DNA from 3 places in the Paenibacillus sp. T2-29 genome. Region 3 is predicted to be linked to each of the others. Evidence: riboswitches for the same ligand, from Rfam matches in the RefSeq annotation. Region 3 holds a riboswitch; each other region holds the start of a gene.
What was found. Region 3 has a riboswitch for glycine ahead of ACU1JV_RS18520 (alanine/glycine:cation symporter family protein). Riboswitches for the same ligand answer to the same signal wherever they lie in the genome.

Region 1: linked by a shared signal. The riboswitch ahead of sdaAB (L-serine ammonia-lyase, iron-sulfur-dependent subunit beta) and the one ahead of ACU1JV_RS18520 (alanine/glycine:cation symporter family protein) in region 3 are both predicted to bind glycine.
Region 2: linked by a shared signal. The riboswitch ahead of gcvT (glycine cleavage system aminomethyltransferase GcvT) and the one ahead of ACU1JV_RS18520 (alanine/glycine:cation symporter family protein) in region 3 are both predicted to bind glycine.

Annotation. Positions count from the first base shown of each region.
Region 1 is NZ_JBREVE010000014.1:92,790-96,068, reverse strand. Features, by position in the region: gene ACU1JV_RS25785 (Ig-like domain-containing protein) at 1-61, shown strand, start outside; gene sdaAA (L-serine ammonia-lyase, iron-sulfur-dependent, subunit alpha) at 173-1,072, opposite strand; gene sdaAB (L-serine ammonia-lyase, iron-sulfur-dependent subunit beta) at 1,062-1,751, opposite strand; glycine riboswitch at 1,963-2,077, opposite strand; gene ACU1JV_RS25770 (DUF6359 domain-containing protein) at 2,292-3,279, shown strand, end outside.
Region 2 is NZ_JBREVE010000011.1:108,444-111,722, reverse strand. Features, by position in the region: gene gcvPA (aminomethyl-transferring glycine dehydrogenase subunit GcvPA) at 1-301, opposite strand, end outside; gene gcvT (glycine cleavage system aminomethyltransferase GcvT) at 425-1,525, opposite strand; glycine riboswitch at 1,605-1,701, opposite strand; glycine riboswitch at 1,702-1,801, opposite strand; gene gcvH (glycine cleavage system protein GcvH) at 2,194-2,592, shown strand; gene ACU1JV_RS23595 (PTS mannitol transporter subunit IICB) at 3,018-3,279, shown strand, end outside.
Region 3 is NZ_JBREVE010000006.1:286,938-290,216, forward strand. Features, by position in the region: gene ACU1JV_RS18515 (glycoside hydrolase family 1 protein) at 1-750, shown strand, start outside; glycine riboswitch at 919-1,003, shown strand; glycine riboswitch at 1,015-1,110, shown strand; gene ACU1JV_RS18520 (alanine/glycine:cation symporter family protein) at 1,267-2,685, shown strand; gene ACU1JV_RS18525 (iron-containing alcohol dehydrogenase) at 2,743-3,279, opposite strand, start outside.

The sequences.
Region 1 (3,279 bases), on a different contig from region 3:
AGCTGTAATTACAGTAAAATATGCTGGTAAAATGACGAAGGTACAGGTAACCGTTCAGTAATCTGTAACCGACTGAAAAGAAAAAGAGCAAGCATACGTCTAGGGACGGCATGCTTGCTCTTTTATTTTTAAGGGACGTACTCGCTTCTTAATACAGAGGAGGTTACCCCAATTATGGCTTATCCTTTTTGACCGATGTGTTGCGAGTAAGGGATTCGGTCAAACGCTTGCCAGTGGGGGTCTGGGCCAAGCCGCCTTTGGCGGTCTCGCGGTGCTTTGACGGCATTGCGCTGCCGACTTCAAGCATCACGTCAATGACTTCGTCAGACGGAATGGCGCTGCGCACACCCGCCAAAGCCATATCCGCTGCGGCAAGTGCGGTCACGGCTCCCAGCCCGTTGCGCACGATACACGGAATCTCGACGAGTCCGGCGACGGGGTCGCATATTAGGCCGAGCGTGTTCTTGAGCGCTAGGCCTACGGCGTGAACAGCCTGCTCAGGTGTGCCACCGCGTAGCTCGACCATAGCGCCAGCGGCCATCCCGATGGCTGAACCAATCTCAGCCTGACAGCCTCCCTCCGCGCCGGAAATGAAGGAATTGTTGGCGATGACGTAGCCAATGGCTCCGGCTGAGAACAAGCCGTGCACCATATGCTCATCATCCCAGCCGAACCGCTCCTGCGCACTAATGAACACACCGGGGATGACTCCGCATGAACCTGCAGTGGGCGTGGCGACAATGCGCCCCATGGACGCATTAACCTCCGACACGGAGAGCGCATAAGCCATGGCGAGCGCGGAGGCATCGCCGGAGCAGGTTTCCCCTGTCCGCAGATATTCGGCTAAGCGCTTGCCGTCGCCGCCCGTTAATCCACTGCGGGATACGGTGTCTTGCGTCTGACCACGATGAACAGCCTCTTTCATGACTTCATAATAATCAGACATTTGGCGGAAGATTTCTTCTTCCGTTGTATTCGTCTCTTGTACCTGCTCTTGAATCATCAGGCGGCCAATCGTGGTGGATTCCTCAGCGCATATAGCGCTGATTTCATGCAGATGGCTAAATCGCATCAGATTCAGCTCCTTTTTTCAAATTAATCATTTTAATTTCGTACATATGTGGTAAGGATTGTAGTTTTGCGATTAATTCAGCCGTAGGAGGACTGTCCGTTTCGATAGCTGTAAGTGCTTCTCCATCCCGACCTTTGCGATCCACGTGCATATAGGCAATGTTAATGTCAGCAGCGCCGAGCGCTGAAGTCACCGCACCTAATGTACCGGGCTTATCCGAGTGAAGAAGCACCAACGTAGACAGCTCTCCGGTCAGGTTGACTCGGAATTCGTTGAGCTGCTGGACATGGATGCTGCCACCGCCGATGGAGGAACCCAGCAGTGTACGCTGATCCTCACCCTTCCACAGCTCAAAACGGACGGTGTTCGGATGGGGGGCGGGTAGTCCGCTGACGGCAAATTCCACGATCATCCCGGCCTGCTCCGCCCATTGCTCGGCATCTGGAATTCGGTGGTCGTCTGTATCGTAATTGAGCAGTCCTGCGATGAGCGCCAGGTCTGTACCGTGTCCTTTGTATGTGTCGGCGAAGGAGCCGTACAGTGTCATGCGGGCACGGTCAGGCTGCGTCCCGAGCCAGTGACGGGCAACGCGTGCAAGCCGCACCGCGCCTGCAGTGTGTGAACTGGAAGGTCCGGTCATGGCCGGACCGATAATGGAAAATACATCTTTGAAACGCATGGTGTGGCCCCCTGTATGTTCTAGTACCATAGTATATGGTATTTCCGCGTTTTTGCGCGGCTATGACGGTTCCTAATGCTGACGTACAATGTGAGCGCAAAAAAGGACAGGATAAGGAAGTTTCCCTTATCTCTGTCCTCGTTACCTGAGAGTTTCGTGCGGTGTCCTTACCGCCTTACCCCTTGGGTGGCTTGCGCTCTCTCCAGAGTTGCGTCAGATGACGATACATGGACCTGAGAGATTATCCGCCAGCCGGGTGTTGGCGTCTTGCTCCTTCGGTGCCGCCAGCGTGTAAGCCCCTGGACAGACTCTCCCGTCATCTTCATTCGCGTATACCGTTCTACATATCTTTCTTAGCGTAATGTATGCTGTGCTCGGTGTCAATCGCAGGGTTCAATTTTTACATAAACAAGCGAGTTTCCGATAAATAAGAATAAAATTTACATAATTATGGATGAAATCAGGAAGGAATTAGAAGATTGATAGCTAATCTGATAGAGGACAATTACATTTATGAAATTATAGGAGGGATATTGACGTATGGTAAAAGGCTTGCGGTTCACAGGTTCACGCTTGAAAGGGGTGCTGCATCTGGCAGCGATCGTATCGCTGCTGATCGGGATCTTCGTTCCATTCGGTCAGGTCAAAGCGGAGGGAGCACTGACAGTAGCCGAGGCACTCCAGCGCCAAGGCAGTGGAGGCACAGTGACGGTGGAAGGTTACATCGTCGGACATGCTACCGGATCGAAAACGGCTAATTTTTCTTCTCCGTTTGCGAATGATTTTAACGTACTGATTGCCGACCAGGCCAATGAACGAAGCACGTCTAATCTATTGGATGTACAGCTGACATCAGCGTACAGAGGGCAATTTGGGCTAACAGGCCATCCTGAGCTGATTGGCAGCAAAATCCGTGTGACGGGTACACTTGGCACCTACAATAATTTTGGTGGAGTGAAAAGTCCAAGCACTGTTGAACTGGTGAACGGAAGCGAGCCGGGGGAACCAGGTGAACCTGGCGAACCTGAACCTGGAAACCCGGGTCAACCCGGTACTACACTGCCGGATGGCAAAGGCAAAAAGGTGCTGTTCGATAATACACACGCACAGACGGCTGGGGCAGCAGATTGGGTCATTGAAGGCGCCTTCTCCGACTTTGCCAATGGATTGCGTAATGTAGGTTTTACAGTGGACCAACTGAACCGTCCCATTCCTTTTACTTATGGAGAACAGGCCATAACCTATGATAAGCTGCGCCAATATGATGTGTTCATCATCGGTGAGGCGAATGTTGCCTTTAAGGCATCCGAGCAGGCTGCCCTGCTGCAATATGTGAATAACGGGGGAAGTGTCTTCTTCATCTCCGACCACTATAATGCGGACCGTAACAAAAACCGTTGGGATTCCTCTGAGGTTATGAATGGCTACCGTCGTGGAGCCTATACTAATCCGGCCAAAGGGATGACTACAGAAGAAGCAGCATCACCGGCGATGCAGGGGTTAACTAGCTCCGATTGGCTGGCAACCA
Region 2 (3,279 bases), on a different contig from region 3:
AGGCTGTGTAAAATTCGGAACGTGAGGTGATGTGTTGGATAACGGATGGAATATGATGATCATAAATACCTGCACCAAGAAAGCTAGCATGGGTATCTGTATTGGCGTTTCGTCCGGCCAGCTCGGTCATGTGGCGGGTTAAGGCTCTTTCGTCGAGCCGAGAGGAAAGAGGGAGTTCCCCTTGGTATCGAATAGCCTCTGGAATGTCACTGAATAAATCATCAATGGATGATACGCCCACCACACGCAGCATTTCAGTTTGGTCTTGTTCGGTCATGGGGAGATAGCGATGTTGCTTCATAGGTTCTGGCTCCTTTCGAAAAGCAAAATTTAGATAGTAAATTAGCTAATACATAGTCGTAATTGGAAAATCCAGAATTTTACATCTGACATGATCGCTTTTTTAGAATGAAGAGGATTAAGATCAGCGTAGCCGTTTATAAAAGGGGGCTGGGACCACTTCCGCACGCAGGCGTTTACCACGAATTTCGACCTCCAGCGGTGTCGATAGGGTGCTAAAACGACTGTCCACCAGGGCCAGCCCCAGATTACGCTTCAAGGTGGGCGATTGAGTACCCGTTGTGACCTCACCGATGTGTTGACCTTCAGCGAACACTGGATAATGAGCGCGCGGGATACCGCGGTCAATCATTTCCAGCCCGATTAACTTGCGAGGAATTCCTTGTTCTTTTTGACGTTGCAGTGCTTCCCTGCCGATAAAATCTCCTTTATTCAGCTTGACGAAGAAACCTAACCCAGCCTCAAGCGGTGAAATTGTGGCAGATAACTCCTGTCCGTACAACGGTAGCCGTGCCTCGAAGCGCAGCGTATCGCGAGCACCAAGTCCAGCGGGAATCAGTCCATACGATCCACCGCAACGAAGCAAACCATCCCACACGGCGGGTGCTTCCTCAGCAGGGATATAAAATTCAAAACCGTCTTCGCCGGTATATCCAGTTCGCGAGACAAGTGCTTTTGCTCCGAACAATTGCACGTTCTCATGGAATCGGAAAGATACCAGATTCGTAATATCTGTATCTGTCACGGCTGCGGCAATACGTGCTGCTTCCGGTCCTTGTAATGCCAGCAATGCTATCGCATCAGACACATTCTCCAGATGAACCGATGCTGGTACGTGGCGTATGAGCCAATCCCAATCTTTGTCGATGTTGGAGGCATTCACAACGAGCATGTAGCGCTCTGGTCCTTTGCAATATACAAGCAAGTCATCCACTACGCCTCCATCGGGGTAACACAGGAGTGAATATTGTGCTTGGCCCGGTTCCAACTGGCTGACATCATTCGTAGTTACCTGTTGCAAAAAAGCCTCAGCTTCTTTGCCTTCAACCAAGAACTCGCCCATATGCGATACATCGAATAAACCTGCACGTTGTCGGACGGCCTCATGCTCCTTTTGAATGCCGCTAAACTGAACGGGGAGTTCCCACCCGCCAAAGTCAATACAACGAACCCCGGGCTGCATCCCGTAGGACGAATATAGTGGTGTTCTTCGCAAATTAGACATTTTTTCACTCCTATCCAGTGTAATCGGCTAAACAAAAAAGACAGGCTAAAAGAAACGTATAGACGGCAGTCCATACTCTTCTTTCAGCTCTGTCCTTGATACCAGAAAGTTACCCCGGTGTGAACCAGGTTTCCCCTTGGGTGATCCGCTCTTTTCACGGATGCTCTCCAGAGATGCGTCCGGCAGAGGTCCTTTTGCCTGAGAGATTCACCTGCAATGCAAGTTTACTCCTTCGGCGCTACCTTTTGGATCAACGGTATGTTACCCGGTTTTGCAGATAACAACTTGATCCGATTCGCGTGCCCAACTGTCTCACAAACGACAACAGCGATGCGAATATTTTTGGTAGTCTCTCCCTCCGCGTTCATCCGCGTTTGCAGTTGTCGAGGTATTTTCAAAAGCAATTACTATAACCCATTAATACGCAAATTCATTCAAAATGTCAATAAAAATGTCATATGAAACAATATGAAAAACATTTAATGTATAAATAAGGATATGTAAGCGTTTGTTACAAGTTATTATTTTTGATAGACTATGCTATATAGGTTGGTATGAAGTATTTTTGTTAGTATTATTGACATGGATGTTCTTGTTGTCATAATCTTAACTTGTCTAATACAGGTGATCAAAAGCATTTTATTCATGTGGAAGTGAGGCGAAGCAGGATGAGTGAAGTGAAACAGCAACTTTGGTATACAGACGAACATGAGTGGGTTCAGCGCACAGTGGATGGGACGTTGCGGATCGGCATTACAGACTTTGCACAGCATCAATTGGGTGATATTGTTTTTGTGGAATTACCTGGGGCGGGAACAACGATTGGACAGGGGACGGAGATTGGTACAATTGAATCGGTGAAGACCGTATCCGATCTTTTTGCTCCGGTGACGGGAACCGTTTTGAAAGTAAATGAAGCTCTGGAAAGTACACCTGAGCTGGTGAATGAATCACCCTATGAAGAGGGTTGGATGATCGAAGTAGAGATGAGCAATGGTGTCGAGGAAGCTCTGGGCAAGTTGCTGTCTGCGGAGCAGTACGAGCAGTTGATTTCGGATGAGCAATAATGAGCAATACAGCATGAAATAATAGCGCTTTATTCTGATTTTTTATATGGATATTGAATTAAATAAGAGCATCGTTAGTCCGCTCAGTTTTTGTATAAAATAGTCGCTATGACCTGACATAGCGGCTATTTTTTGTTGTCTTTTAGAAGACGTATTTACGTTGTTTGCTCAGACTTAGAAGAGAGCATCACTATAAAATTGTGTAGATTTACAACAGTGTTTTTTCGACTAATTTCTATTGTTATCGGCCATATTAAGAAGAATTATGCAGGTATAATGCCTTGTCGTTACTTTAAATTTAAATGTTGTCATCAACGTTCATGACGAAAGTACGTTTTCATTTCGTTGATGAAGATAGCGCTGTCATTTAGTATGAATTTTAAGAAAAGGTAGTGATGCTATTTACTCACAAGGAGGATATGAATATGAGCACAGTGGACACAAAGTCCAGTTCAAACGGTGGCGCTCGTGTCGCCGTACAGCGTTTTGGCCGCTTTCTCAGCGGTATGGTTATGCCCAATATGGGAGCCTTTATCGCATGGGGATTAATTACGGCCCTTTTTATTCCGACCGGGTGGTTCCCGAATGAGGGTTTTGCACAACTGGTTGATCCGATGAAAAATTATTTGCTGCCACTGCTGATCGGTTACACGGGAGGCACGATGATTCACGGACAGCGTGGAGGTG
Region 3 (3,279 bases):
CATGAGATCATTCCGGGTGCTCAGATCGGCTGTATGCTGGCTCGCATTGAAAGCTACCCACATACGTGTAACCCAGAGGATATTCTGAAAGCACAGCATGAAAATCAAATGAACCTGTTCTTTACGGATGTGCATGCTCGTGGGGAGTATCCCAACTATATGAACCGCTATTTTGAAGAAAATAATATTGTGATCCAGACAGAACCCGGTGATGCTGAAATTTTGAAAAATAATACGGTTGATTTTATCTCATTTAGCTACTACATGACCTTGACCGTATCGGCAGGTCCAGAAGGAGAAAAGGCAGCAGGGAACCTGATTGGCGGTGTGAAAAATCCGTATTTGCAGTCCTCCGATTGGGGATGGCAGATTGATCCGATCGGCCTGCGTGTTACACTAAATACGTTTTATGACCGTTACCAAAAGCCGCTGTTCATCGTGGAAAATGGCCTGGGTGCGTACGATAAGGTAGAAGAGGACGGCTCTGTGCATGACACGTATCGCATTGATTACTTGCGTCAGCATATTGCCCAAATGAAGGAAGCCATTGCTGACGGTGTTGATCTGATTGGTTACACCAGCTGGGGTCCTATCGACCTTGTGAGCATGTCTACTTCCGAAATGTCCAAGCGCTACGGATTTATTTACGTTGATTTGGATGATGACGGTAACGGAACGCTCCAACGCTCCAAAAAGGACTCATTTAACTGGTATAAAAATGTGATAGCAACCAATGGTGAAGAATTGTAATTCTATATCGTTTTGGGCGGGTACAGCAGAGAAAATCCTTAGGATGCAATCTGCTGTACCCGCTTTTTGTATAGACACCCTATTGATTTGTCAGAGGGCTTCACAAATTTTTCACTTGTAATACGCTGAAAGTTTTCTGTATAATAAATAAAAATTTCATATGTCTGGTTGATGTTTGCGGGAGATGGAACGAAAGTTCCGACCGAAGGGGCAAAACTCTCAGGTGCTTAAGCTGATTTACAGCAACAAGCAGGGACCGTAAACGGACAGAACTCTGGAGAGACCCTTAATTGGGCGCCGAAGGTGCACCGCAGATTATCATCTGCTTAAACTCTCAGGCAAAAGGACAGAGACGCGAATAACCTGTGACAGGGAGTGCCCTAGGCTTTTATGAGCTTTTTAGAGGTAGAATCCTGCACCAGATGGTTTATTTTTCGTGCCTTTAACCTCTTCAGGAGTCGAATCAACGGATTTGACTCTTTTTTGTTTTCTAATATGCTGGAGGAGCGGGTTGAAATGAATTTGGTACATGTGTTAGAAACGATTAGCAGTTGGATATGGGGGGCGCCTCTCATCGTCCTTGTCATGGGAACGGGGTTATGGCTGACCATACGTCTAAAAATGTTGCAGGTATTCCGCCTGCCTCTGGCGATCAAGCTCATCGGTAAGGCCCCGAATGAAGGCAGCGGGGATGTAAGCAGCTTTGCGGCTTTGAGTACGGCGCTGGCGGCTACCGTTGGTACAGGAAGTATTGTCGGCGTAGCGACAGCCATTAAGCTGGGCGGGCCGGGTGCCTTGTTCTGGATGGTCGTTGCAGCCTTCTTTGGGATGGCGACGAAATACGCGGAAGGTGTACTTGCGGTAAAATACCGGGTGAAGGATCGGAATGGACAATTCTCCGGCGGCCCGATGTATTATATTGAAAAAGGCCTGGGACGCCGCTTTAAACCGTTGGCGATGCTGTTTGCTTTCTCGGGGATGCTGGTAGCGTTGTTCGGGATCGGAACATTTCCTCAGGTCAAGGCGATTGTATCTTCCACTGAAAACAGTTTTGGCGTTCCGCCGATTGTAACGGCACTGACTATTGCTGTCCTTACAGCTCTTGTCACCATTGGAGGACTCAAAAGCATTGCCAAGGTATCGACGAAGGTCGTTCCTTTTAAAACAGGCTTGTACGTACTGATTTGTATTATTGTACTGATTCGGTTTGCTGACCAGCTTCCTGCCGCAATCGCGCTTGTGCTTCATTCGGCATTTTCAACTACATCGGCAACGGGTGGATTTGCAGGAGCTACGATTATGCTGGCCATGCGTAGCGGGGTAGCCAGAGGTATTTTTGCCAATGAGGCTGGATTGGGAAGCGCACCGATTGCAGCCGCAGCTGCCAAAACCAAATGGCCTGCGGAACAAGGGCTGATTTCCATGACGGGTGTGTTTATTGATACGATGGTTATTTGTGTGATGACCGGGTTGACGCTACTGGTCAGCGGGGTGTGGAGCGGGCCTACCGATGCAGGTTTGATGACTCAGCAAGCATTTTCCAGTGCATTTCCGCTGGGAGCAGAACTGCTCACCATCATCCTGATTATGTTCGCATTCACCACCATGCTCGGCTGGAACTATTACGGAGAACGCTGTGTTGAATACTTGCTTGGGGTCAAGTGGATCAAGCCTTATCGTTATCTGTTCATTGTACTGGTTGGCGGGGGCGCGTTCATTAAATTGGATGCGATTTGGCTGCTGGCAGATATTTTTAACGCAATGATGGCTTTTCCAAACCTGATTGCACTGCTCGGCTTGTCAGGCATTGTCGTTGCAGAAACCCGAACCTATATGAATTCTTTGTATCCTAATAAGAAAAAGGGCATTCTTGCAGGTGCCAATGTAGGGGCGGCTATCCAAGTAGAAGAAAAAGGACAAACGATCAATTCATAAATAATAAAAGGGAGTGCTCTCAGCCATCACAGGCTTGAGGACACTCCCTTTTAATTGTTATAACGATGCACGCAAAATAGCTAAAATATCTTCCTGTTTCAGCTTTTGATAATTACCGAAACCTCCGTGCTCCATTTCACGGGCCGCAATGCTTGCGATGTTTTCCAATTGTTCATCATTAATGTTGTAATCGGCCAGGGTAGAAGGGGCACCAAGACTTGTCCAGAACGCACTTAGACAGTCAATACCTTCCAAGGCAATTTCTCTGTCAGTTTTACCTACAGTGTCCAAGTCGAACATACTGAGCATCAGCCGCTTCATGCGTGCAGCATCCTGATCCACTGTATGTCTCATCCAGTTGGGAAACAGAATCGCTAGACCGCCAGCATGAGGAATATCATATACAGCAGATAGTGCATGTTCAATGGTATGCGAAGCCCAATCCCCGAAGTAGCCCATTTGCAGCGTACCGTTCAGGGCAATCGTCCCGGCATATAATATCGTTTCGCGATGCTCATAGTTGTGCAAATCCTCCAGCAGCTTAGGTGCCGTTTCAATCACGGTTTGCAGCACGGAAAAGCACATACGGTCTTG